DNA from 2 places in the Thermodesulfomicrobium thermophilum DSM 16697 genome. Region 2 is predicted to be linked to the other one. Evidence: predicted binding sites of a transcription regulator. Region 2 holds the regulator's gene; the other holds the start of a gene.
What was found. Region 2 encodes sigma-54, which starts transcription at its own class of promoters, with help from an activator protein. Its sites were predicted from a motif close to CTGGCACGGNNNNTGCTT; they were not measured.
Positions count from the first base shown of each region.

Region 1: the regulator sigma-54 is predicted to act here: its motif matches at 9,079-9,096, upstream of nifH (nitrogenase iron protein).

Region 1 is NZ_JCANTW010000003.1:16,645-28,564, forward strand. It holds gene BR00_RS00710 (radical SAM protein) at 1-897, opposite strand, end outside; gene BR00_RS00715 (nitrogenase component 1) at 917-2,251, opposite strand; gene nifE (nitrogenase iron-molybdenum cofactor biosynthesis protein NifE) at 2,244-3,626, opposite strand; gene BR00_RS00725 (GNAT family N-acetyltransferase) at 3,640-4,080, opposite strand; gene BR00_RS00730 ((2Fe-2S) ferredoxin domain-containing protein) at 4,083-4,382, opposite strand; gene nifK (nitrogenase molybdenum-iron protein subunit beta) at 4,393-5,769, opposite strand; gene nifD (nitrogenase molybdenum-iron protein alpha chain) at 5,784-7,421, opposite strand; gene BR00_RS00745 (P-II family nitrogen regulator) at 7,436-7,810, opposite strand; gene BR00_RS00750 (P-II family nitrogen regulator) at 7,807-8,151, opposite strand; gene nifH (nitrogenase iron protein) at 8,177-9,004, opposite strand; gene BR00_RS00760 (LeuA family protein) at 9,306-10,433, shown strand; gene BR00_RS00765 (methyl-accepting chemotaxis protein) at 10,813-11,920, shown strand, end outside.
Region 2 is NZ_JCANTW010000014.1:231,422-243,341, forward strand. It holds gene BR00_RS08430 (ATPase, T2SS/T4P/T4SS family) at 1-785, shown strand, start outside; gene BR00_RS08435 (hypothetical protein) at 782-1,063, shown strand; gene BR00_RS08440 (manganese-dependent inorganic pyrophosphatase) at 1,143-2,066, opposite strand; gene BR00_RS08445 (PTS sugar transporter subunit IIC) at 2,175-2,858, opposite strand; gene BR00_RS08450 (PTS sugar transporter subunit IIB) at 2,872-3,336, opposite strand; gene BR00_RS08455 (PTS sugar transporter subunit IIA) at 3,336-3,743, opposite strand; gene rapZ (RNase adapter RapZ) at 3,803-4,681, opposite strand; gene BR00_RS08465 (PTS sugar transporter subunit IIA) at 4,687-5,142, opposite strand; gene hpf (ribosome hibernation-promoting factor, HPF/YfiA family) at 5,145-5,678, opposite strand; gene rpoN (RNA polymerase factor sigma-54) at 5,716-7,149, opposite strand; gene lptB (LPS export ABC transporter ATP-binding protein) at 7,255-7,974, opposite strand; gene lptA (lipopolysaccharide transport periplasmic protein LptA) at 7,971-8,492, opposite strand; gene lptC (LPS export ABC transporter periplasmic protein LptC) at 8,495-9,055, opposite strand; gene BR00_RS08495 (KdsC family phosphatase) at 9,031-9,579, opposite strand; gene kdsA (3-deoxy-8-phosphooctulonate synthase) at 9,563-10,372, opposite strand; gene pyrG (CTP synthase) at 10,376-11,920, opposite strand, start outside.

The DNA of each region.
Region 1 (11,920 bases), on a different contig from region 2:
GGCCACGGCTACGTATGGGCGCGACACGGCTGGGCCATGAGCCACTTGCCGCAGTACCGGGGCCAAGTCCCGAGACTGATCCGCATGGAGAAGCCCCACGGCATCTGCACGACAGCGCTGGCAATGGCGCATCTGAGGCAGCAAGGCCGAGGCCTCGTTCCGCAACGCCTCCACCAAATGCTCCTCGGGCTCGCCCAAGGCAGCAAAGGGGGTCTTGGCAGCTGGACACAGCGGGAGCAAATTCTGGATGTCGACACCAAGGCCCGCGGCCCAGTGCGAGACCTCGAGCACATGGTTCTCATTGACCGTAGGGATAACGATGGTGTTCACTTTCACGGTCATCCCCCGCTCCTTGAGACGGCGGATCCCCTCTTCCTGCCGGGAGAAAAGCAGCCGGGCCCCTTCCTCACCGCGGTAGACACGCTTGGCAAAACGCACCCACCGGTAGATCTGGCTTCCCACTTTCGGGTCCACGGCATTGACGGTCACGGTCGCGTGGGTCACGCCCAAATCCGCCAAGGCATTCACTACATCAGGAAGCCCCAGCCCATTGGTCGAAAGGCAGAACAACAACTCAGGATGGGCCTCCGCCACGAGACGGATGGTCTCCAGCGTTCGGGAAGGCTCGGCCAGCGGATCCCCCGGACCCGCAATCCCCACCACCCGGATACGCGGCTCCCGTTCAAGAACCATGTCCAAATAGGCACTGGCTTGAGTGGGGGAGAGCACCGCACTCGTCACTCCTGGACGGGATTCATTGATGCAATCATGCTTCCTATCACAGTAATTACACTGAATGTTACACGTAGGAGCCACTGGCAAGTGGACGCGCCCAACAGAGCATGCAGATTTCTTTTCAAAGCATGGATGTACGCTACGATCTTTTTGCCTGCACATAATGACCGTTCCTTATGGGCTAAAGATACCAATATCCTACCGGAGATGCATCTTGACTCTGGGCCAGCAGGGCGTTGACGATACGATCATAAAGCTCCAGGGCACCATCATAGCCCACGCACAAAAGACGCTGTCCTCCAAACCGATCGTGAATGGGAAATCCAAGACGGATCAACGGGACGCCACGAGAACGCGCAAGCTTGTATCCTTTGCTGTGGCCCACGAGAAAATCCGGCTCCATGGAATTGGCTTCTTCCTCGATTTGATGGAAGTCGGCCTCGGTGCGCACTTCGGGCAAAGGACACAGCCCGTCTACGACGGCACGGACACGATCGGCCAGGGTAGCGCTCGCGCCACCCGTGGCCACGAGCACCGGTCGAGCTCCCATCTCGGCCAAGAATGCCGTCACCCCGACGACCAGTTCCTCCTCGCCGTAGACCACAACCCGCTTGCCGAAGACATACTTATGGCCGTCCACCAGGGCGTCCAAAAGCCGGCCCCGGGCAGCTACCTCCCGCGGGGCCACGCACCCGCCCAACTCCGTGAGCACGCCGAGAAAGCGGTCGGTGGCCCGAAGGCCGATGGGCGTGTCCGTAAAGCGTGCAGGCGTGCCCAAACGCTGCTCCAAAGACTGGGCTGGAGAAAGACGGTGCGGCACACCAAGCTCCACCGTAGCGCGGGCCCCCGCCATGCGCCGAAGGGCCTCCATGGGAGTCCCTCCCGGAGCCAGAGGCTGATAGGTCTCCCAGGTCGGGCCGTCGAGAACGTCACTGAAGTCGGGCAGGAGGGGCAGCGCAAGCCCCATGCGCGCGCCCAACTCCTTGAACCAACGATGATCCGCAGGAGAGAGAAATCCCGGCATAAGCGTCACTCCCCCATGGGAATCGACGGGCTGGGCCACGCCATTCACCACCGCCAGCAAGGCCGCATGCCAGCCCTCAATATGGGTCCCGGAATAGCTGGGGGTGGAGGCGGTCACGATCTCTGGCAAGGGAAGATCTGCAAACTCCTCCCGAAACTCCTGCACCAGACGAGGAACATCTTCGCCAATGGTTTCTGTCAGACAGGTGGTGGCTACCCCTACCAATTGAGGATTATATTTGCGCATGACGTTGAGGATGCCCTTCTTGAAATTTGGGCCTCCACCATGCACAGCAGCTTTCTCGTCCATCGAAGAAGACGCAATATCGATTGGCTCTCGAAAATGGCTGATGATATACCTTCGCATATATGTGGCACATCCTTGAGAACCATGAATATATGGAATACATCCATCGATACCACGGAATGCTAGAGCAGCACCAATCGGCATACACATTTTGCATGCATTTATTGTAGATACATACTCAGACATGGCAAACCTCCTTATCGAGAAAAGGAGGTTTATATCCTTTGCGTGGCATAATTTTCCAAACAGAACTCATGGTAGATGCATGTACTTCTTTTGCAAAGTTATACATACCAACGAATCCTTCCAGAGCGATTTTACGCTCATGGTTGTGATCGCAAAAGCCAGTTCCCAACTTGTAGGCGATGGGTCGCTCTTTGACCCCTCCAACGAATACATCTACCTTTTTCTCCTCGAGAAACGCGGCGAGCTCCAAAGGATTGGCATCATCTACGAGGATGGTGCCCGGATCACAGATGCCGGCGAGTTCCTCGTACTCTTCAGTGGTGCCCGTCTGCGAACCCACGACTACCGACTGCATGCCTAGGTGGCGGAACGCCTTGACCAACGAGAAGGCCTTGAACGATCCTCCCACGTAGAGGGCTGCCCGCTTGCCTTGAAGATCGCGGCGCAGCTCTGCAAGCCGCGGCAGCAGCCACTCCAATTCGGTCCGCACCAGCTGGGCCGTGCGCTCGCGCAAAGAAGGATCCTGCGCGGCAAAGAAGTCTGCCACCTTGTACAGAGAGTCGGCCATGTCTTCGATGCCCAGGTAGGACACCCGGATAAAAGGAATACCATAACGCTCTTGAAGCATGCGGGCGAATTCCATGGTCGCCCCCGAGCATTGCACCAGATTGAGCCGCGCCCCGTGGCAGCGTTGGATGTCCTCCACGCGTCCATCCCCCGTGACGTTCGCCACCACCTGGATCCCCATCTTCTCCAGATAGCCCCGCACGATCCAAATCTCACCGGCGAGGTTGAAGTCACCGAGGATATTGACGCTCAGAGGTCCGATTCCCTCAGTGGAGCCCTTACCCACGAGACGCATGAGAGCCTGGCAGGCTGCGGAATACCCTGCGCGCTTGTTCCCCTTGAAGCCTTCGCTGTGCACAGGAATGACTGGAATGCCAAAACGCTCCTCCGCCTTGCGACACACGGCATCCACGTCGTCGCCGATGAGTCCCACAATACAGGTGGAGTACACGAACACGGCCTTGGGGGTATATTGGGGGATGAGCTCATCGAGACTTGCGGCGAGTTTGTTCTCGCCTCCAAAAATGACATCCTTTTCTTTGAGATCCGTGGAAAAGCTCATGCGATGGAGTTGCGGGCCCGAAGAGAGTGCCCCCCGAATATCCCAGGTATACACCGCACAACCAATGGGCCCATGCACCAGATGCAAGGCATCGGCGATGGGATAAAGGACCACCCGCGAACCGCAAAACACGCAAGCCCGCTGGCTCACGGCCCCTGCAAGACTCGGGCGGTTGCAAACCATAGCAAAGGGCTCTTCTCCCAGGCGACAAACTTGAGACGCCCGTTCTTCGAGTACCGCGTTCATAATGACCTCCTCGTCAGGGCACAGCGCGCACACACACCATACGCGTCCGCCGAAGCCCATGCCGGTGGTAAAAAAGCAAGGCAGCGGCATTCTCAGCATCGGCGAGGAGCTGGACGCGAGAAAGACCACGGGCAAAGGCCAGTCCGAGGATGGCCCGCAACAAAGACGAACCGATGCCCTTGCCCCGCCAGGCCTCATCCACGACAAGGTCCTCCACCCAACCCACTGGACCGCCTTCCGCAGTGGAAACCACGGTCTGCATGGTTACCATCCCCACCACCTTGCCACCTACATCCGCCACGAGGACCACAGCCTTGGGGGTTTCCAGCAGGAGGGCCAGCCCTCGCATCTGTTTGGCTTTGTCCACGGCAAATTCTGTCTCGATACCAAAGAGTTGCTCCAAGAGTTCCGTCATGGCAGCAAGGTCGGCATGGGTGGCAGGGCGGATACACATAACTACTCCAAACGATTGGCAGCCGGTTCGCCGTTTTCGAGACCATCAAGGATGGCGTCCACCGCTTCCTCGCTGTCCACTGCGCCGAACCACCAATTCTCCGGCATGATGGCAACGACTGGTCCTCGCTCGCAGCGCTTCAGACACCCCGTCGTGATCACTTGCATGTCCAAGCCGCGGGCAAGGATCTCCTCTTCCAGATACTGCGCCAGGCCATCATTGTGCCGATGACACACCCCCTTGGGCTCACCGGCAGTACGGAAGCTCTGACACACCAAGACAACGCGTTCAGGAATCGCCATCATAGCCCCCTTAGTACACCAGCTCAAAGCTCGATTCAGGTTCATCGCGGTCCTTGCGGGTCAAAAGCACGTCCAGCAAGCGGGTAAGAAACAGAAGTCCGCCCTTATACCCAACCGTAGGAAAGTACTGGTGTCCCACTCGATCCAAGATAGGGAATCCAAACCGGAGCAAAGGGATATCCTCATCACGGGAGATGTACTTACAGTACGTATTGCCAATGATAATATCGACCGGATCATTTTTGATCCACTGATGAAACAAAAACATATCACCACCGGCACGAACGTTTGGTGTATAGCCGAGGGGCGCAACGATTTCCTGGATTCGTTTCTCAAAACGTGATCCTGGAGTCCCTGTAACGATATGTACTGGATGCATATCGATACTCACCAGAAAATCGGTCATAGCGATAAGCTGATCAGGATCACCTACCAATGCGACCTTCTTTCCGTAGAAATACTGATGCATGTCGGCGATGAAATCCACGAGCTGTCCCCGCTCGAATTCAATGGATTCTGGAACCGCAACACCGCCTGCAACCCGCAATGCATCAATGAAACGATCCGTTCCGAGAAGTCCATAGGGCATCTCGATGATGGTACACGGAACCTTACACTGAGCATCCAGCCAACGGGCAGCTTCTGCCGAGCACCACTCACCCAAGGCCACTGTGGCCTTGGCCCTGCCTGTGGCCTGCAGTTCCTCCACCGTCACACCGCCTTTGGGAAACAGAGTAAACTGACCCGTCAGCGGAGCGTTGAGAACTCCAGATGTGTCTGGAACCATTGTAATTGGAACGCCCATGAGAGAAGCGAGCCGTTTTATCTCTTCCATATCGGAAGGTTCCAACCAACCAGGTATTATATTAACACTTCCTGAAGGCGATCCATCTGTTTTTGCAAAACTTGAAACAATACTCTTCACCATTGAAGAGAATCCTGTGACATGAGAACCGACGTAGCTTGGAGTATTCGCAAAAATTACATTCTTTCCTTCAGGTACCTTGCCGCTCTTTTTAGCTTTATCGATGATCTGATTGAGATCGTCTCCAATGGTCTCAGAGAGACAAGTCGTGTGTACAGCAATAACTTCTGGATCATATACTGTAAAAATGTTCTCGATGGCCTGGGTGAGGTTTGCGCCGCCGCCGAAAACCGAAGCGCCTTCCGTAAAAGAACTCGTGGCAGCGGACACAGGTTCTTTGTAGTGGCGTACCAAGGTGCTGCGATGGTAGGCACAACAGCCTTGGGACCCATGGCTATGAGGCAAGCACCCGTGGACGCCCAACGCAGCGTACATGGCCCCAATAGGCTGGCAGGTCTTGGCCGGATTGATGGTGAGCGCCTTGCGTTCGATGATTTCTTGTGGTGTATGACGTAGCAGCATGAGTTGCTCCTTTTTTATTGATGCACGTAGGCCGCTGAGAGTTGCGGATTTTGCTGCCATGGAGCCTTGAGATAGGTCCACACCCGACTGTTCACCATGCGGTCGATCTCTTTGTAGAAGTTGATGGCTCCACGGAATCCGGCATAAGGACCACCATAGTCATAGCTATGGAGCTGCTTGAGGGGGATTCCATACTTCTGCACTGCATACTTTTCTTTGATACCCGCGCAGAAGATATCGGGGTGGTACAGTTCGATGAGCCGATCCGCCTCAAACTGATTGAGGTCGTCGATGACCAATGTGTCCTTCTCCATCTCTGCCATCATGCCGGCATAGTCTTTGAAGGTGAATCCCTGCGCCTCAAGGGCGGCTTGTTGTTCCTCGGTCTTGCGGGGGCGATAGCGTTTGGGATCGGCTGTGACCTCAATCTCCTCGATGTTGCGGCTATCGGCGTCCACTTTGATACGGGGCAGAGCCTGGCGGCCTTCGTAGTCATCGCGGTGAGCGAATTCATACCCCGCGGCCAAGATCTTCATGCCAATTTCCTTGAAAAGCTCTTGATAGTGATGGGCGCGAGACCCGCCGACAAAAAGCATGGCCGTCTTACCCTGGGTGCGCGGACGCACCGCATTGGCCACAGCCTCCACTTCGGGGAGTTCCTCGGCGATGACCTCCTCTACCCGTGCGAGAAGCTCAGGGTCCTGGAAGTACTCGGCAATCTTCCGAAGACTCTTGGCCGTTGCCTGGGCCCCAATGAAGTTCACTTTGATCCAAGGGATTCCGTACTTTTCCTCCAGCATATCGGCGACATAATTGATAGAGCGATGACACATGACGCAGTCGAGATCCGCCTGATGCGCCGTTGCGAATTGTTCATACGTGGAATTTCCAGAAAATGTCGCTAAAAGAGTAATTCCACACTTATCAAGAATACGCTCAATCTCAAATGCATCACCGCCGATATTGTATTCTCCTAATAGATTGATAGTATACTTCCCTTTGCGTGGTTCATCAATTTCTCCAATGACATGAGTAAAAATCTGGTTGTTGGCGATATGATGACCAGCAGACTGACTTACTCCCTTATACCCCTCACAACTAAAAGCAAAAACGTTACAATCTCCAAATTTTGCCTTCATCCTTCTTGCAACTGCATGGATATCGTCTCCGATAAGTCCAACCGGACAAGTAGCAAACACAGCAATCGCCTTTGGATGAAATATGTCATAAGCTTCCTGAATTGCTGCTTCGAGCTTTTTCTCGCCGCCAAAGACAATATCCTGCTCCTGCATGTCCGTAGAAAAGCAGTAAGTCATATAATTTTCAGCACCCTCTGCCGAGGCATCGGTCTGGTTGCGACGGGTGAGCCATGAATAGAAACCACACCCAATGGGGCCGTGAGTGATGTTCACGATGTCCCGAGTCGGGCCCAGGATGACCCCTTTGCACCCCGCGTAGCTGCAACCACGCATCGTGATGATGCCGGGAATGGTGCGCACATTGGCGAGAATCTCCGGCGGCACGTCACCAGGCTCATTGACGACGATCTGACTTGCCCGCTTTCGGGCCACCTTGGCAGGATACCGGGAAACCAGTTGGTTTTTGACTTCTTCTGGATCCAGTGCTTTGAATTTCTTGATAGGCGCACGCATACGTTCCTCCTCGTTCAAACGATAGCCTTAGTGCCACTTTCGCCCGTGCGCACCCGCACTGCGTCCAAGACAGGGAGCACAAAGATCTTGCCGTCTCCAGGCCGGCCTGTACGATTGGCTTCCATGATGGTGTGCACCACCTCGTCCACCAGCTCGTCCGAAATGACCACCGTGAGCATCCGCTTGGGATACAGCTTGGCCGGATCCGCAATGACCGCCACCGCCTCTTCCATGCCTTTTTTAACCCCATCCACAGCAGTCGGCTCCACCAGTCCCTTACCTCTACCAAAGCATTCATGAGCAAAAAAAGCTGAAATACCTGCTTCAGTGAGCGCATTTTTTGTAGCATTCATCTTATTCATACGTATTACAGAAATCACTTCTTTCATGGTCTGGCCTCCAAATCAGAATCACACACACCGGAACTCACGGTATATACAGCATCCAGTGGGGAAATAAAAATTTTTCCGTCACCAAAAGCACCTTTTGAACCGCTGCGTGCCGCCTTCATAATGACACTCACAACAAAATCTTTATCAGCGTTGGGAACGACGCTCATAAGCATAGTTTTTGGGATCTCGTCATACGTCACTTCACCAATCTTGATTCCTCGCTGCTTTCCACGACCAGCCACGGAGTATCGAGTAACAGCAGGAAAGCCAGCATCCATAAGAGCAGAAAGAACATCATCGACCTTTTCAGGGCGAACGATAGCACGAATCATAATCATAACGGCATCTCCTTTTCTGTATATTTTACTGATCCAAAAGACCAAATTCCATGAGAAGGCTCTCTAAATTTTCAATTGAAAGCGGTTTGGGAATGACAAACATATCATTAGAATCAATAGCCTTGGCAAGATTTCGATAATGATCTGCCTGCGGAGCCGTAGGTTTCCACTGAATAACTGTCATACGATTGATTTCTGCCCTCTGTACATCGTTATCACGAGGTACAAAATAAATCATCTGTGTGTTCAAACGTTTTGCAAGCTCCATGATCATCTCTCTTTCATTATCCACATTTCTGGAGTTACAAATAAGTCCACCCAAACGGACACCGCCAGACTGAGCATATTTCACAATACCTTTACAGATATTGTTTGCTGCATACATGGCCATCATTTCTCCAGAGCAGACGATGTAGATTTCTTCCGCCTTCCCATCGCGGATAGGCATGGCGAAACCACCACACACCACGTCGCCTAAAACGTCGTAAAAAACATAATCCAGACCCTCTGAATCATCGTACGCACCCAAAGATTCCAGCATATTGATGGACGTGATGATTCCCCGGCCCGCGCACCCCACACCAGGTTCCGGCCCTCCAGACTCCACGCACCACGTACCCAGGAACCCTTCCTTGCGGATATCCGCAAGTTCCACGTCTTCGCCTTCGTCCCGCAGGGTATCGAGTACCGACTTCTGGGCCAGACCACCCAGAAGCAATCGGGTGGAGTCTGCCTTGGGGTCACAGCCCACCACCATGACCTTCTTCCCCATCTCCGCCAGTCCTGCCACCGTGTTCTGGGTCGTGGTGGACTTCCCAATGCCGCCTTTGCCGTAGATCGCTACCTTTCGCATTGTTCTTCTCCTTACTCCTTACAAGCGCATATCCACTCTCCTGCAGGGAACTCCCGCAAGAATGTCCTTCCTTGGGGCAAGGGACATGCCATCGGGACCCAATCAAATAATAACCAGGAATTTCAAATAGATGACTATAGAGTGCGCCACGCCCCTTTCCCGGCCTTGTCCCTGTCGTCCCCTTCCATTTGGAAGGGTCCAACATTTTGGAAGGGTGGTTCCCCTGTTCTCATCAAGGAAGACCGCACGGATCTCGGATCCGGCATGAAATCTGAAAGCCTGTTCAGACAGGGAGGGGCATATGCTTCTGGATACTACACTCCGGGAAGGGGCCCAGGCAGTAGGAGTCCAGTTCCCCAAAGAACTTCAGGTACGGATACTGCGAGACGTGGTCCGTGCCGGGATCGAAATGGTGGAAATCGGCTGGGTGGGAAAGGACGGCATTGAGGATCTCGCTGCAGCGGCACAGCGCCATGGCCTTGCCTCCCGATGCGCCATTTGGGCCCCATGTCGGCCGGAGATCCTCGACACGGTCGCCAAACTCGGGCTTCATGCCGTCCACGTTGGAATACCGGTGTCGCCGCAGCATCTTGCCCGCCGCCTCAAGATCTCCGTAACCGAAGCACTCCAGCGGCTCGTGGCCACCATTGGTGCTGCCCGAAGCCTCGGCCTCACCATCCGGGTGGGTCTGGAAGACGCCAGCAGTGCTTCGTTCCATGCCATAGAGCCCTTCCTGCGCACCGCAGAACGTGCTGGCGCCCATGGTGTGCGTTTGGCCGATACACGAGGAATCTGGACGCCCCAGACCTGCGCCGAAACCGTCCGCTGGGCGCAAAGCATAACCCGCCTGCCCGTGGGCGTGCACTGTCACGACGACTTTGGCATGGCCACAGCCAATGCCCTATGCGCCCTGGATGCCGGGGGCCACTGGGCCGACGTCAGTCTCCTCGGGCTTGGGGAACGGGCAGGAATCAGTGCCTTGGAGGAAGTAGCGGGATACCTCACCCTCATCCGCGCGTCCCGTAAGGACGACATGCGTTCTCTGCGCCAACTCTGCCACGAAGTGGCCCACACCACCGGGCTCTCATTGGACCCCCGCAAGGCCATCGCAGGCAAACACATCTTCACGAGCGAGTCCGGACTCCATGTGGACGGGCTGCTCAAAGACCCTGGGCTGTTCGAGCCTTGTCCACCAGAACGCTTGGGGATGCAGCGGCATCTTTTGTGGGGGGCCAAAAGCGGACGAGGAGCCGTTGTGCAGCTCCTGTCTCGTCACGGTATGCTTGGAAAAGGTGTCGACGTGGAGCAGGTACTCGCCCATGTGCGCAAACACGGCGCTCAACAGCCATTGGAAGCCGAAGAAGTGCTCCATTTGGCCCAACAACTCCTCAACATCCCAAAAGCAGTTCCTCTGCCAACAACAAATTGAAATCACTGCCTCGTTCAGGAAAGCGACTCAAAGGGAGACCGCGGCCAGCGATGACCTCTCGCCTGGCATGGAAGCGCAATGTTCTCCCTTCCCCCCTTGGGCCGCCTGGGGGATTTCACCTGTCAACCCTCCCATCGCGTTGGGGTGCGTCCTCTCGTCGCCGGCATCGGCCTTGCTGCGTCGTGGTGTCCCCGGCCTTAGGCGCGTCAGCGACCGCCATGGCAATGGCTGTACCCCGCTTCTCGCCCTCGCGGCAGTGGCGCTCTGGGAAAAACGCCTGGAGCACACCGGGCGCCTGTAACCATCCCGACATCTTTCCGTCACCAAACCACCACCGCCCTGCGGCAGCATCGGCGCACCCAACGCCAAGGAGGCTTGCGTGCGCCACGTGTCTTTTCCTGTCCGTCTCACCCTCTTGGTCATCGGCACGGCCCTGGCGGCCATTCTTGCCACCACCCTGGGCCAAAGCCGCGCCGCCCGCCAAGGTTTCGTGGAAAACGGCCGCACCGCCCTCGAGCACGTGGCCGCCACCCTCGCTCAGGCAATCATCCTCCAATCCCGCCTGGAAGAAGAAGGTATCCGGGCGGATCTCGACATCGCCCGCACCACCGTGGAGCTCGCGGGCTTTCCGGTAGTGGAGCCCCTGGCTGAGGCCGAAATCCTGCTCGACGGAGAGGCGACCCCCTCCATCCTCCCGTCCATCAAGGTCGGGGGGAGCTATCTGCACGAATCCGCCCCGGCCCTCCCCAAGGCCGCAAGCCTCACCCGAGCCCAGGTGCACTTCCTGCAACTTCACCAAAACCGGCTGGTGCGCATCGCCGGCGGGGCCCCAGAAGGAAAGCGGCCCTGGCCCCAAGGCTCCTGGCTTGCCCCGGATCACCCGGCCACGCGGAGCCTAACGCACGAGCAGCGCCCGTGGCTGGGCATCGTGGAACACGACGGCAGCCCGTGGCTTGCGGCCTATAGCCCGGTCAAAGACCTCGGTGACCAGGTTATCGGTGCCGTGGAAGTGGTGCGCCCCCTCATCCGGCCGGAATTTGGACGATTCGTGCACGCAACCGGCGTAGGCGGGGCAGGCAGCGCCTGCCTCCTGGACGCCCAAGGGCGCCCCCTCACCCCGCAGGCGCCCCCAAAACTGCTCTCCCACGTGCGCACCACCCATACCCGCCAAGGGGAGTTTGCCAGCGACGGAGAGACTCTCGTGTGGCAGCAGGTCTCCGACCTTCCCTGGGGCATGCGCGCAGTACTCTGGGTGCCGCAAGCCCATCTCCTCTCCGGCCTTCAGGCACGCATCCTCCAAGGGGTCCTCACCAGCCTGCCCGTGCCCTTGGCCCTGGCCCTGCTTGTAGGCATCGGCGGCAGCCACCTCCTCCTTCGACCTGTGGCGCGCATGGCCGAGGCTGCGACCTGTGCGGCTGCCGGCGACTATTCCCGCCGTCTGGACGCCTCCCACCACGACGCCATCGGCCAGCTCAGCCACGCCATGA
Region 2 (11,920 bases):
GTAAACCGTATGGCCTGATTTTGGTGGTAGGGCCCACGGGGTCTGGAAAGACGACGACCCTGCATTCCGCGGTGAGCTACATCAACACGCCGGAGCGCAAGATCTGGACCGCAGAGGACCCGGTGGAGATCACCCAGGAAGGGTTGCGCCAGGTGCAGGTGCAGCCCAAGATCGGGCTGACCTTTGCCGCGGTGCTGCGTTCCTTTTTACGCGCCGATCCGGACGTCATCATGATCGGTGAGATGCGGGACAAGGAAACGGCGCATATCGGCGTGGAGGCTTCGCTCACGGGCCATCTCGTCTTCTCCACGCTGCATACCAATTCGGCGCCGGAGACCGTGACCCGTCTTCTGGACATGGATTTGGACCCCTTCAACTTCGCCGATTCGCTTTTGTGTGTCTTGGCCCAGCGTCTGGTCAAGACGTTGTGCCCGCACTGCAAAGAGGCCTATCCGGCTTCGGAGCAAGAAATCGAGGACCTGCGCATGGAGTTCGGCCCGGGCTTCGATGTCCACGCGGCGGAGTTTCTTGCGTCGGAGCGCACGCTCTACCGCAAGGTGGGCTGCGCCCAATGCATGGGCAGTGGCTACAAGGGCCGGGTCGGCATCCACGAGCTCATGCTGAGCTCCGAGGGCATCAAGACCTCCATCAAATATCGCAAGCCTACGGAGGAGATCCGCTCCCAGGCGGTGGCGGACGGCATGCTTTCCCTCAAGCAAGACGGCATTCTCAAGGTGCTCCAGGGCCGTACGGATATGGAGCAAGTACGGGCGGTTGCCGGATGATCCTCTCGGCGAGTCAGTTGCGGGCCATCAAGGAGCGCAATGACGAAGAACTGCGCAAAGGCCGTTATGCCAAGCACGGCTATCCGGCGCATACCATTCAGGACTTGCTCCACACCATTGAGGCCCTGAAGAAAGAAAAAAAGAAATGGCAACACCTGGCTCAGGAGCGCGGCGAGGCCTTGCGGCGCATTCGGGAGCTGACGCGGTGTGTGGAGAAAGGCGCGGCGGATGCGGCGGCTTCTCCTGCAGATGCCTTCTGTACGGGGCTCGTGGACTGAGTTTGTTCGCCGGTGCTCACAACACGAACCGCCAGGAGAGTCCTGGCGGTTCGCTGTGTACCCAAAGGGCGTGGGCGCGTTAGGCGCCGAAGGCCTTTTCGAAATTGGGCACCACCTGTTTTTTCCGGGACATGACCCCAGGCAGCCAGGCGCGGCCGTTTTCCGGCTTCACCCCAAAGGCCTTTTCCACCACGGACTCGTCGTCGGAGGCGATGAGCATCTCCGAGCCTTCCTTCATGATGTCCGTCAACAACAGGAAGACGGAGTGGTTGCCCTTTTCCTCTTTGAGCTTCTTGATGTCCGCTTCCAGGTCAGCCTTGACAGCGTCCAGGATGGAGAGGTCCACCACTTCCAACTGGCCGATACCGACCATCTTGCCGCTCATATTGAAGTCCTTGTAGTCGCGCATGACCAGCTCGCGGGCCGGGGTGCCTTCCACTGCGGACTTGACCTTGAACATGGCCATGCCCAGGGCGTTCAGGTCGCTCTCGCCAGCGATCTTGGCCAGTTCTTCCGCGGCCTTTTTGTCCTTGTCGGTGCAGGTGGCGGACTTGAAGATGACGGTGTCGCTCAGGATGGCGCAGAGCATGATACCGGCGATGGATTTGGGGATCTCCACACCGTAGAAGTCGTACATGGACTTGATCACCGTGGCCGTGCAGCCCACGGGCCAGATCCAGCACTCCAAGGGATTGGGGGTGGTGACGTCACCCAGCTTGTGATGGTCCACGATGCCCAGGATTTCGGCCTGCTTGATGTCATCCGGAAGCTGCGCCAGATCCGAAGTATCCACCAGGAAGACCTTCTCACCGGCGTAGGAGGTCTTGACCGCAGGGGCCGGGACGCCGAACTTTTCCAGGATGAACTTGGTCTCGGGATTCAGTTCGCCCAGAGCGGCCGGGGTGCAGGGAACGCCCAGCTTGGTCTTGAGATCGGCCAGGGCGATGGCGCTGCAGACGGTATCGGAATCAGGGCTCTTGTGACCGAATACGAACACGGACATGGGGTTTCCTCCTCCAAGGTTGAAGTATGAACCAAAACTTTGTTCCAAATATCACAACCTCTCGCCGCTGCCAAGCCCCAGCAGGGGAGTTTTTTTGAAAAGCTCGAATCACAGGAGTGAGCCGGAGGTGGATAGCGCCAGGGCAATACTCATGGCCACGAGGCTTGCGGTTGCCGTGGCCAGGGCGCGGTGGGTGCGCAGGCAGAGGACTCCACCCATGAAGGCGGGAGCCAGAAGAATGGGCCAAGAAATCGGGGTGTGGGGAAGCGGCAGAAGGTTCAGGAGCCGGATCCCTGCAAGCAGAACCACTGCAAAGACGAGAAAGAGCGTCCATCCGAGGACCCATTGTTCGGCCACGGAGCGCACAACGATGGAATCAGGGTCGAAGAAGCTCATGCGGGGGCGGCGGTTGGTATCGGCAAGGCGCATGAGGGCTCTGTCTTGGCGTTTGCGATAGAAGAGCTCAATGTTTGCCGCCCCGTGGGCGCACAGGGCGGATCCGAGAAGGACGGCCAGGGCGAGGAACATGGACGGCGCAGAAATATGGCGCAGAGTGGTGGCCGCAAGGGTGAAGGCAAGGAGGCCGTTGGGGGGCACGTAGGCGCCGGCGGGAAAGAGGTCGAGCCAAAGAAGTTCGAAGAAGACTCCTATGAAAACGACCGAGGCGTCCGCCGTGGCTGCGCCCCAGAGCAGGGCTGCGGCTATTGGTCGGTGGAGGAGCGAGGTGTCGACGCAGAAGCGCGAAAGATTGAGGAGGGCAAAAAAAAAGCGCTGAGCATAAGGGTCGGCCAATGGGGATCGAAACTCATAAGTGCACCGTGACGGATTTTCCCGGCACACACCGGAAATCGAGCTCCACGCCGTGGTCGTGAAAGAAGATCAGGCATGAGCGGTCTTCTTCCGACACGCATACATGGGCGCAGAGTTGCTGTTTTCCGGGGCCGTCGTGAAGGTTGCCGATGTTGACGCTGTGGATGCGGCAGCCGCTGGTGTAGGCCAGCTGGGCGTCCGGGCAGGTGGCGAAGAGCACCATGATGTGCGGATCCGCGGCTTGGGTGTGGAGACTTTCCAGCACAGAGGCCAATTCCGTGACCCGGCAGCAGAGGAACGTCACGTCATCGGGGATCGCCAGGCGCATGATTTCCTGGCGTAACGGGTCTGCTGCCAAGTCATCATTGGCCACCACCAGGATGCTCGCCCCTACGTAGGGCATCCATGCTTCGATGACCTGGCCGTGCACCAGACGGTTGTCGATGCGAAACCAGAGCATTATTCCGAAACCTTACGCCGCAGGACCTCGCCGGCCACGAGGATGCCTTGTTTGCCGGCGGATTTTGCCTCCAAGGCCACTTGGTGCAATGTCCCCGAGCGGTTGGTGAGCGCTTTGAGCAGGAGGGGGAGATTGACCCCGGAGACGACTTCCACCTTCCCCTGAAGAAGCAGCGAAAGACTGAGGTTGGACGGCGTGCCGCCGAACATGTCCGTGAGGATGAGGACCCCGTTGCCGCGGTCCAAGCGGCGGACGTGGTCTTTGATGTCTCCGAGGATCGTATCCATGGGACGGGTGTCGTCCACTGCCACCACGGCGCATCCTTCTTGGGGGCCAAGGATGGTTTGGGCGGCATCGAGCAGATGCTCACCAAAGGTGCCATGGGTGACAAGCAGCACGCCGATCATGATTCCTCCTTGGGGGTAAGTCCCGCACAGGGCATGGCGTGCCTAGCGTTTCTTTGGCCTTATGGCAATGTCCAATGACGGTGCTCGACGGTTACGGTGCGGCCTTGAGCCCGGAAGTGGGCGCCTACGCGTTCCGCAACGGCGACGGAACGGTGGCGGCCTCCGGTGCAGCCCAGGGCCAGGGTGAAGCGGAAACGGCCTTCGGCTTCGAGAAGCGGGATCATGGTATCCAAAAGTCCTATGAGCTTGGGGAGAAATGCCTGGGCAATAGGGTTTTCGAGGACAAACGCGGCCACTTCGGGGTCCTGCCCGGTGCCTTGCCGCAGGGAGGGCTCGAAGTAGGGATTGGGGAGGAAACGGACATCAATGACGGTATCCGCTTCCGAGGGCATTGCGTGTTTGAACCCAAAGGTGATGAGATGCAGACGCATGCCCTGTGGAGCACTGCTCAGTGTCTCCCAGCGGCTTTGGATGGCGCGGCGTAGATCGTGGATGGAATAGTGGGTGGTATCGATGACGAGGTGGGCGCCGTCGCGGATAACGGCCAGGAGGGATCGCTCGGTTTCAATGGCTTGCTCAAGGCCGGGGGTGGTTGTGCTGAGCGGGTGGGGACGCCGTGTGGCGGCATAGCGCCGCAGCAAGGTCGAAGTGGAGGCTTCAAGAAAAAGCACCGTGGGGGTGGGATGGAGTTTGGCGAGGATTTCCTGCCATTGCTGGGCGAGGGCCGGCTGCCGGAGATCCATGCCCAGGGCCAGTCCGGCATAGGCATCTGCGGAGGAGCGGAAAAAGAGGTCCACAAGGTCCGGAGCCATGGCTGCCGGCAGATTGTCCACGCAAAAAAGCCCCATGTCCTCCAGGATGTTCAGGGCCGTACTCTTTCCAGACCCAGAAAGGCCGGAAACGATGACCAGGGGCTTGGTGGCTGTGGGAGGGGCCATAGAATTCAGGGCAGTGGGTAGGAGGTCATGAGTTCGAAAAGTTGGGAGGGCGGGGCGCTGAGAAAACTTTGGCGGAAGCTTGTATCCCGCAAGAGGCGCGCCAGGGAGGCCAATACCTTGAGATGCATACCGGCGCCCCCCGCTGGAGCGAGTACCAGCGTAATGATGTGCACTGGTTTATGGTCGACGCTGTCGAACTCCACGCCTTGAGTACTGCGCCCCACGACGACGGCGATATGGTCCAGCCCGTCCACCTTGCCGTGAGGGATAGCAATGCCATCGCCGATGGCAGTGGAACCAAGCCGTTCCCGTTCTAAAAGGATTTGGACGACGGCCTCCGGGGATACGCTTGGGAAAAGTGGTATGACCGGGCGCACAAGTTCGGCCAGGACCTCGGTCTTGGTCCTGGCCGAAAGTTCAGGAAGTACATGACTTGGATGGAGAAATTCGGAAAATTGCATGATTAGATGCCTGGATCGATGAGTCCGAACCCACCACTGCTTCTGCGATACACCACGTTGATGCGTTCGGTCTCGGCGTTGAGGAAGACGAGGAAAGTGTCTTCGGTTGTTTCCAATTGGAGCGCAGCCTCCGCCACAGTCATGGGTTTGGGGTCGAAGTGGTCGCTGCTTTCCACGACCGTGTGTGGAGCACCCTCGGATTGTTCCAGGCGAAGCACGTCCATGCGCACCGGAACCCCTTTGCGACGTGTTTTGTTTTTATCGCGGATTTTCCGCAGTTGGGCTTCGAGTTTCTCCCAAACCAAATCCACAGTGGCATACATGTCATTACTTTCGTCTTGAGCAGAGAGGTGAAGGTCTCTGCCCACGAGGACGACTTCGGCGATATGCCGGTACTTCTCCACCTCAAGGTTGACCTGGAGCTCCGTGTCGTCTCGATCTCCAATATATTTGACGAGTTTTTGGAAACGATCCCGGGCGTATTTGCGCAAGTGGTCCGAAGGCTCGAAATTTTTGAAGTTGAAGACGATGTTCATAGCAACCTCCTTGCGTTCGGTTGGGTCGAATGACCAATTAGAGAATCCGGCGTCTTCGGGAAGAAGACTCGATTCCCAGTACCGCACGGTATTTCGCCACAGTCCGGCGGGCGATGTTGATATCCAGGCGCTCTTTGAGCACCGCAGCAATCTTCTCATCGCTGAGCGGGTGCGCCGGGTCCTCTTCGTTGACCAATTGTTTGATGATGGCCTTGACGCTTTCGGAGCCCACCTCAGAGCCGTCGTCCATGGAAAGTCCGGAGTTGAAGAAAAATTTCAGCTCGAACACCCCATGCGGGGTCGCCACGTATTTGTTGCTGGTAATACGGCTCACCGTGGATTCGTGCATGCCAATGTCCTCGGCCACATCCTTGAGCACCAGAGGCTTGAGCTTGGTGACCCCGTGACGGAAAAAATCCTGCTGGAAGCGCACGATGCTCTCCATCACTTTATAGAGCGTCTTTTGGCGCTGCTGCAAGCTTTTTAAAAGCCATTGGGCGGAGCGGGCTTTTTCTTGGATGTAGTCTTTGTCGGGGCCTTGGCCGCCTTGGAGCAAGGTATCGTAGTGGGAACTGATCTGCAGGCGAGGCAGCCCCTCTTCGTTGAGCAGCACCACGAATTCGCCGTCGAACTCGTGCACGAACACGTCCGGGCTGACGTACACCGTGGCTTCGCTGCCAAAGCTTGCGCCCGGCAGAGGTTCTAGGCTTTGGATGATATCCAGGTAGGCGCGCAGGTCTTCCAGCTCGATCTTGAATTTCCGCGCCAGTGGTTTGAAACGCTTGCGTTCGATGTCTTCCAGGTGATCGCGCACCAAGGTGGTGAGAATGGGATCGTCTTGCCCCAACACCTCAAGTTGCACCAGCAGGCACTCCCGCAGGGAGCGGGCCGCGACGCCCACCGGGTCCATGCGCTGGATGCGGGCGAGCACCGCCTCGATGGCCTCGCGCTGGGCGCCGGTCTGCTCCATGAGATCTTCCAGGGTGGCCGTGAGGTAGCCGCGGGAATCGAGATTGCCGATGATGGCTTCGCCAATGGCTTGGCTCGCCTCGTCGAGGTCGGAGAGCCGCAGTTGCCAAAGCAGGTGGCCTTCCAGGGAGGGCTTGCCGGAGATGCGTCCTTCCCAGGGGGTCATTTCTTCTTGGAGTTCGGCTTCCTTGTTGTGTTGCTTACTGGTGCTCGCAAAGTCGCCTAAATAGGTTTCCCAATCGGCGTTGCGCAGCAGGTCTCGTTCGTTGCAGGAGAGGGCCGCTGTGGCGAGTTCCGGGGGAGTGGAAGGGACGTCTTCCGTGATCTCGGGCGTGGGGTGGTCCGTGGCTTCTTCTAAAACCGGATTCTCCAAAAGTTCCTGCTGGATAGCCTCCAGAAGTTCCAGACGGGAAAGCTGGAGCAGCTTGATGGCCTGCTGGAGCTGGGGAGTCATCACCAGCTGTTGGGTCAATTTCAGATTCTGCCGCAGTTCCAATCCCATAGACGTTTCCTTTGCATGGAGGGGATGCCCTCGTGATGCTTGCCTTCTGCCATAGACGGCTGGGCCTGGCAATGTCTTGATTTTTTCTGGGATTTCTTTTTCCGCTTACAGGCAGAATCCTTCACCCAGATACACGGAGCGGGCCATGGGGCTGGCCACGATGTCGTTGGGAGTGCCGGAGAGCACGACGCGTCCATCGTGAACCAGGTAGGCGCGGGTGCAGATGGCGAGGGTTTCGCGCACGTTATGGTCCGAAATGAGGATGCCGATGCCCCGTTGGCGCAAGTTGGCGATGATGCCTTGAATGTCGGCCACGGCCAAGGGGTCGATACCCGCGAAAGGCTCATCGAGCAGCAAGAATTGCGGTTTGCGGATGAGGGCCCGGGCGATTTCCAGGCGTCGGCGCTCGCCTCCAGAAAGGAACGACGCCGGCTGGTCCGCCAGGCGGAGAATCCCCAGTTCTTCGAGGAGATGTTGGGCCGTGCGCTCCTGTTCGGAGCGTGGGAGCCCGGTATATTCGAGGACGATGCGCAGGTTGTCTGCCACGGAAAGATTGCGGAATATCGAGCTTTCCTGCGGCAGATAGGAAAGGCCGAGAAGGGCGCGGCGGTGAAGCGGCAGGCGGGTGATGTCATGCTGATCGAGAGTCACCGTGCCGGCGGACGGGGTGGTGAGGCCGGCAAGCATGTAGAAAGTCGTGGTCTTGCCCGCCCCATTGGGACCGAGCACGCCGACGATCTCGCCGGGCTGCACCTCCAGGTCGATGCCCCGTACCACCTCCCGCCGTCGGTAGCGTTTTATGAGCCCCAATCCTACGAGGCTCATGGCTTCTTCTCCAACAATCCGGGGGTTGTCTTGGGCGCAAGGAAGATGGCCTCCACCCGTTGTTTGGCGCCGCCGCGCACCTCGCTTTTGCCGTCTTTGAGGTACAAGACGATGACCTCGCCGCGGATGCTGTTTTTGCCCTCACGAACCTCAGGATTGCCTTCCAGGGTGACGGTTTCGGTGCGGGCGTCGAAGGTGGCCCGTTTCCCGGTGCCGCTGCGGTTTTGGGTGGTCTGGATGCGCACGTTGCCTTCGGCGACGATGGACCGCACTTTGCCCTGGGGGGATGTGGCCGCGGCCTTGGATGCGCCTTCCTCCAGATGTACGGTGACCGTATCGGCCCAGAGCTCCATGTCCTCACGGGTGGCGTGGACCGCGCCGCGAAAGACGATTCGTCCGGCTTTTTGGAGATATTCCATGGAGTCCGCTTGGATGGCCACCGGCTGCTCTTCTTGGGCAGGCGCAGCCAGGGCCGGAGGGGCCAGGAAGAGACCGAGAAGTATGAGAACAGGGAGCATGGTCATTTCCTTTCAGGGTGGATGACGGCCTGGACGCCGCCGGTGGCAATGATACGCTCTTCGGAAAGAAACACCTGGACTTCCGGAGCGTCGAGGTCAAGGCGCGGGCCGCGCACCTGCACAGATCCCGCAAAGACGAGGCGGGCGTCCGCCTCGTTGTAGCGCATGCTCTGGGCGCTCATGGTGTGGTCGCGCATCTGTGCCGTGAGATTGCCCACGAGTTCCGCTTCGCCGCGTTTTTGCCACACCTGGCCGTGGAGGGCCGTGGCAGTGATGGGCCCGTGCGGGCTGAAATAGTGGATGCGCGGGGCGGTGATGCGCAGGGTGTCGGTGGCCTGATCGTAGTCCGCCTGCTGGCCGTCCAGCTCCCACAGAATGGTGCCGTTTTGGCCGTGGGTGAGATGAGGATCGGTGAGCTGGAGCGTGGCCTGGAGCGGCGGAAGGGAGGGGGCAGGCTCAGGGGTCCACATGCGCAGGGCGATCCACGCGCCGCCGAGAGCGGTAAGGACGCCGCTGACAAGGAGAACACCCCACCAGATCAGCCGTTGGTCCAATGGGCGCATATGGATTCCCAATGTCCTTGAGCGCGGAGGATCAGCTCTACGGCGTCGCGCACTGCGCCGTTGCCGCCACCGTGGGGCGTGACCCACAGGGCTTGGGCCAGGATCTCCGGCCGGGCGTTGGCGACGGCCAAGGGGAGTCCCACCGCCCGCATAGGGGCAAGATCCACGAGGTCGTCGCCCAGGTAGGCCGCCTGCTCCAGGCTCAGGTTTTCGTCGGCCAAGATGCGGGAGAGCGAGTCCATTTTATGATGAAATCCCGGGTAGTAATGGGAAATTCCCAATTCGGTCACCCGGGCGCGCACCGCTGCGGAGTCCAGCCCCGTGATCACCGCGAGTTGTAGTCCTCCGTGGAGCGCCATTTTCATGCCCAGACCGTCGTGGACGTGGAAGCGTTTTTGGATGTGGCCGTGGGCGTCGTAATAGAGTCCACCATCGGTGAGGACGCCGTCCACGTCGAGAACGAGGAGCCGAACTTTGCGTGCTGCCTCCACGACGTGGGCAGGAATTTCAAAGGATTGGGGCATGAGGGAGACTCCACAGGGCTTGGATTTCCCGAAGTAGCGGCTCGAGCGCGGCAAGGGGCCAGGAATTGGGGCCGTCGCACAGGGCGCGCTCGGGCTCGGGATGGGTTTCCAAAAAGAGTCCCTGGCATCCGCAGGCCGCTGCAGCGCGGGCAAGGCAGGGGACGAAGCGGCGGTCCCCGCCGGAGCGGTTTCCTTGGCCGCCCGGCAGTTGCACCGAGTGGGTGGCGTCGAAGACCACCGGATAGCCGTGGCCCGCCAGGATGGGCAGGGAGCGGAAATCCACCACCAGGTTGTTGTAGCCAAAAGAAGTGCCTCGCTCGGTGAGCCAGATGCGCGTACCGCCGGCAGCTTCGATTTTGGCCACCGCGCCCGCCATATCCCAGGGCGCCACGAACTGGCCTTTCTTGACATTGACGATACGCCCGGTTTTTGCCGCAGCCTGGAGGAGGTCCGTCTGGCGGCAGAGAAACGCCGGGATTTGGATGACGTCCGCCACTTCGGCCACGGCTTGGGCCTGACCAGGCTCATGGATGTCCGTGAGGATGGGAAGGCCGGTGCGTTCTTTGATCTGGGCAAGCCACTGGAGGCCAAGCGTAAGGCCAGGGCCGCGGAAACTCGCCCCGGCGCTGCGGTTGGCCTTGTCAAAGGAGCTTTTGAAGATCACCGGGAGGTTCAGCGCTGTCCCCACCTGAGCCACGTGGCGGGCTACTTCCAGGGCGAGGTCGAGGCTCTCCAAGGCGCACGGCCCGGCGATGACAAAATGGTAGTGGCGGAGTTTGTGGAAAAGATCCATGGGCTATGCCCCGCGTTGGTAGGCCAGGGCCGCGGCGATGAAGTCCCGGAAAAGCGGGTGCGGCTGCATGGGCGTGGAGGTGAACTCCGGATGGAATTGGCAGCCGAGGAACCAGGGGTGGTCTCGCAACTCTACGATTTCCACCAAGGTTTCATCCGGGGAGGTGCCGCTGATGACGAGCCCTGCCGCTTCCAGGCGTTCTTGGTAGGCGGTGTTGAACTCGTAGCGGTGGCGGTGGCGCTCCCATACTTCTTCGGCCTTGTAGGCGGCGTGCGCCAGCGTACCGGGGCGCATACGGCAGGGGTAGGCGCCAAGACGCATGGTGCCGCCCTTGTCGCAGCCAGGATCCCGGTACTGCATGCAGCCGGAGCGGAAGTCGTACCATTCGCGCATGAGGTAGATGACCGGGTCCGGAGTCAGGGGGTCGAGTTCCTCCGAGTTGGCCTGCGGGAGCCCAAGGACGTTCCGGGCGTACTCGATGACCGCGCACTGCATCCCCAAGCAGATGCCGAAGAACGGAATGCCTTGGGTGCGCGCATAAGCGATGGCCTGAATTTTTCCTTCCACACCGCGGGTGCCGAAGCCGCCGGGCACGAGGATTCCATGGACTCCCTGCAAAAGCGCGGGGGCGGTTTCCGCGGTGACGGTCTCAGAGTTGATGTAGCGGAAGCGGACGCGGGCCCGGTTGGCGACCCCGCCGTGGGTGAGGGCCTCGTGCAGGCTTTTGTATGCTTCTTTGAGGTCCACGTACTTGCCCACCACCGCGATTTCCACTTCATGCTCTGGATGGTGGAGGGTGTGGACGAGTTGCCGCCATGGGTCCAGGTTGGGATTTTTGGCCGCCAAGCGCAGCAGGATGGCGATCTTTTGATCTACCCCTTCTTCGTAAAGCATGAGGGGGAGCTCGTAGATGTGGTTGACGTCGATGGCGGTAAAGACCGCGTCTTTGTCCACATTGCAGAATAGGGCGATTTTATTTTTGATGTCTTCGGAAAGCTCTACTTCGGAGCGGCAGAGAATGATGTCCGGCTGGATACCGAGGCTGCGCAGCTCCTTGACCGAGTGCTGGGTGGGTTTGGTTTTGACCTCGCCCGCGGCCTTGATGAAGGGCACGAGCGTGAGATGGATGTAGAGTACATTGTCTTTGCCCAAGTCCGCCCGTAGTTGGCGGATGGCCTCGAGAAACGGCAGCCCTTCGATGTCACCCACGGTGCCGCCGATTTCCACGATGACCAGGTCCATGTCCTCATTGGCGAGGCTCAAGATGGCACTTTTGATCTCATCGGTGATGTGGGGGATCACCTGGACCGTGCCTCCGAGATAGTCGCCCCGGCGTTCTTTGGTGATGACCGAGTGGTAGATGCGGCCTGAGGTGTAGTTGTTGTTCTGGCCCAGATGGATGCCCAGATAGCGCTCGTAATGGCCAAGATCCAGATCTGTTTCCGCGCCGTCGTCGGTGACGTAGACCTCACCGTGCTGGAACGGGTTCATGGTGCCGGGGTCGACGTTGATATAGGGGTCGAGCTTCTGGATGGTGACCCGAAGCCC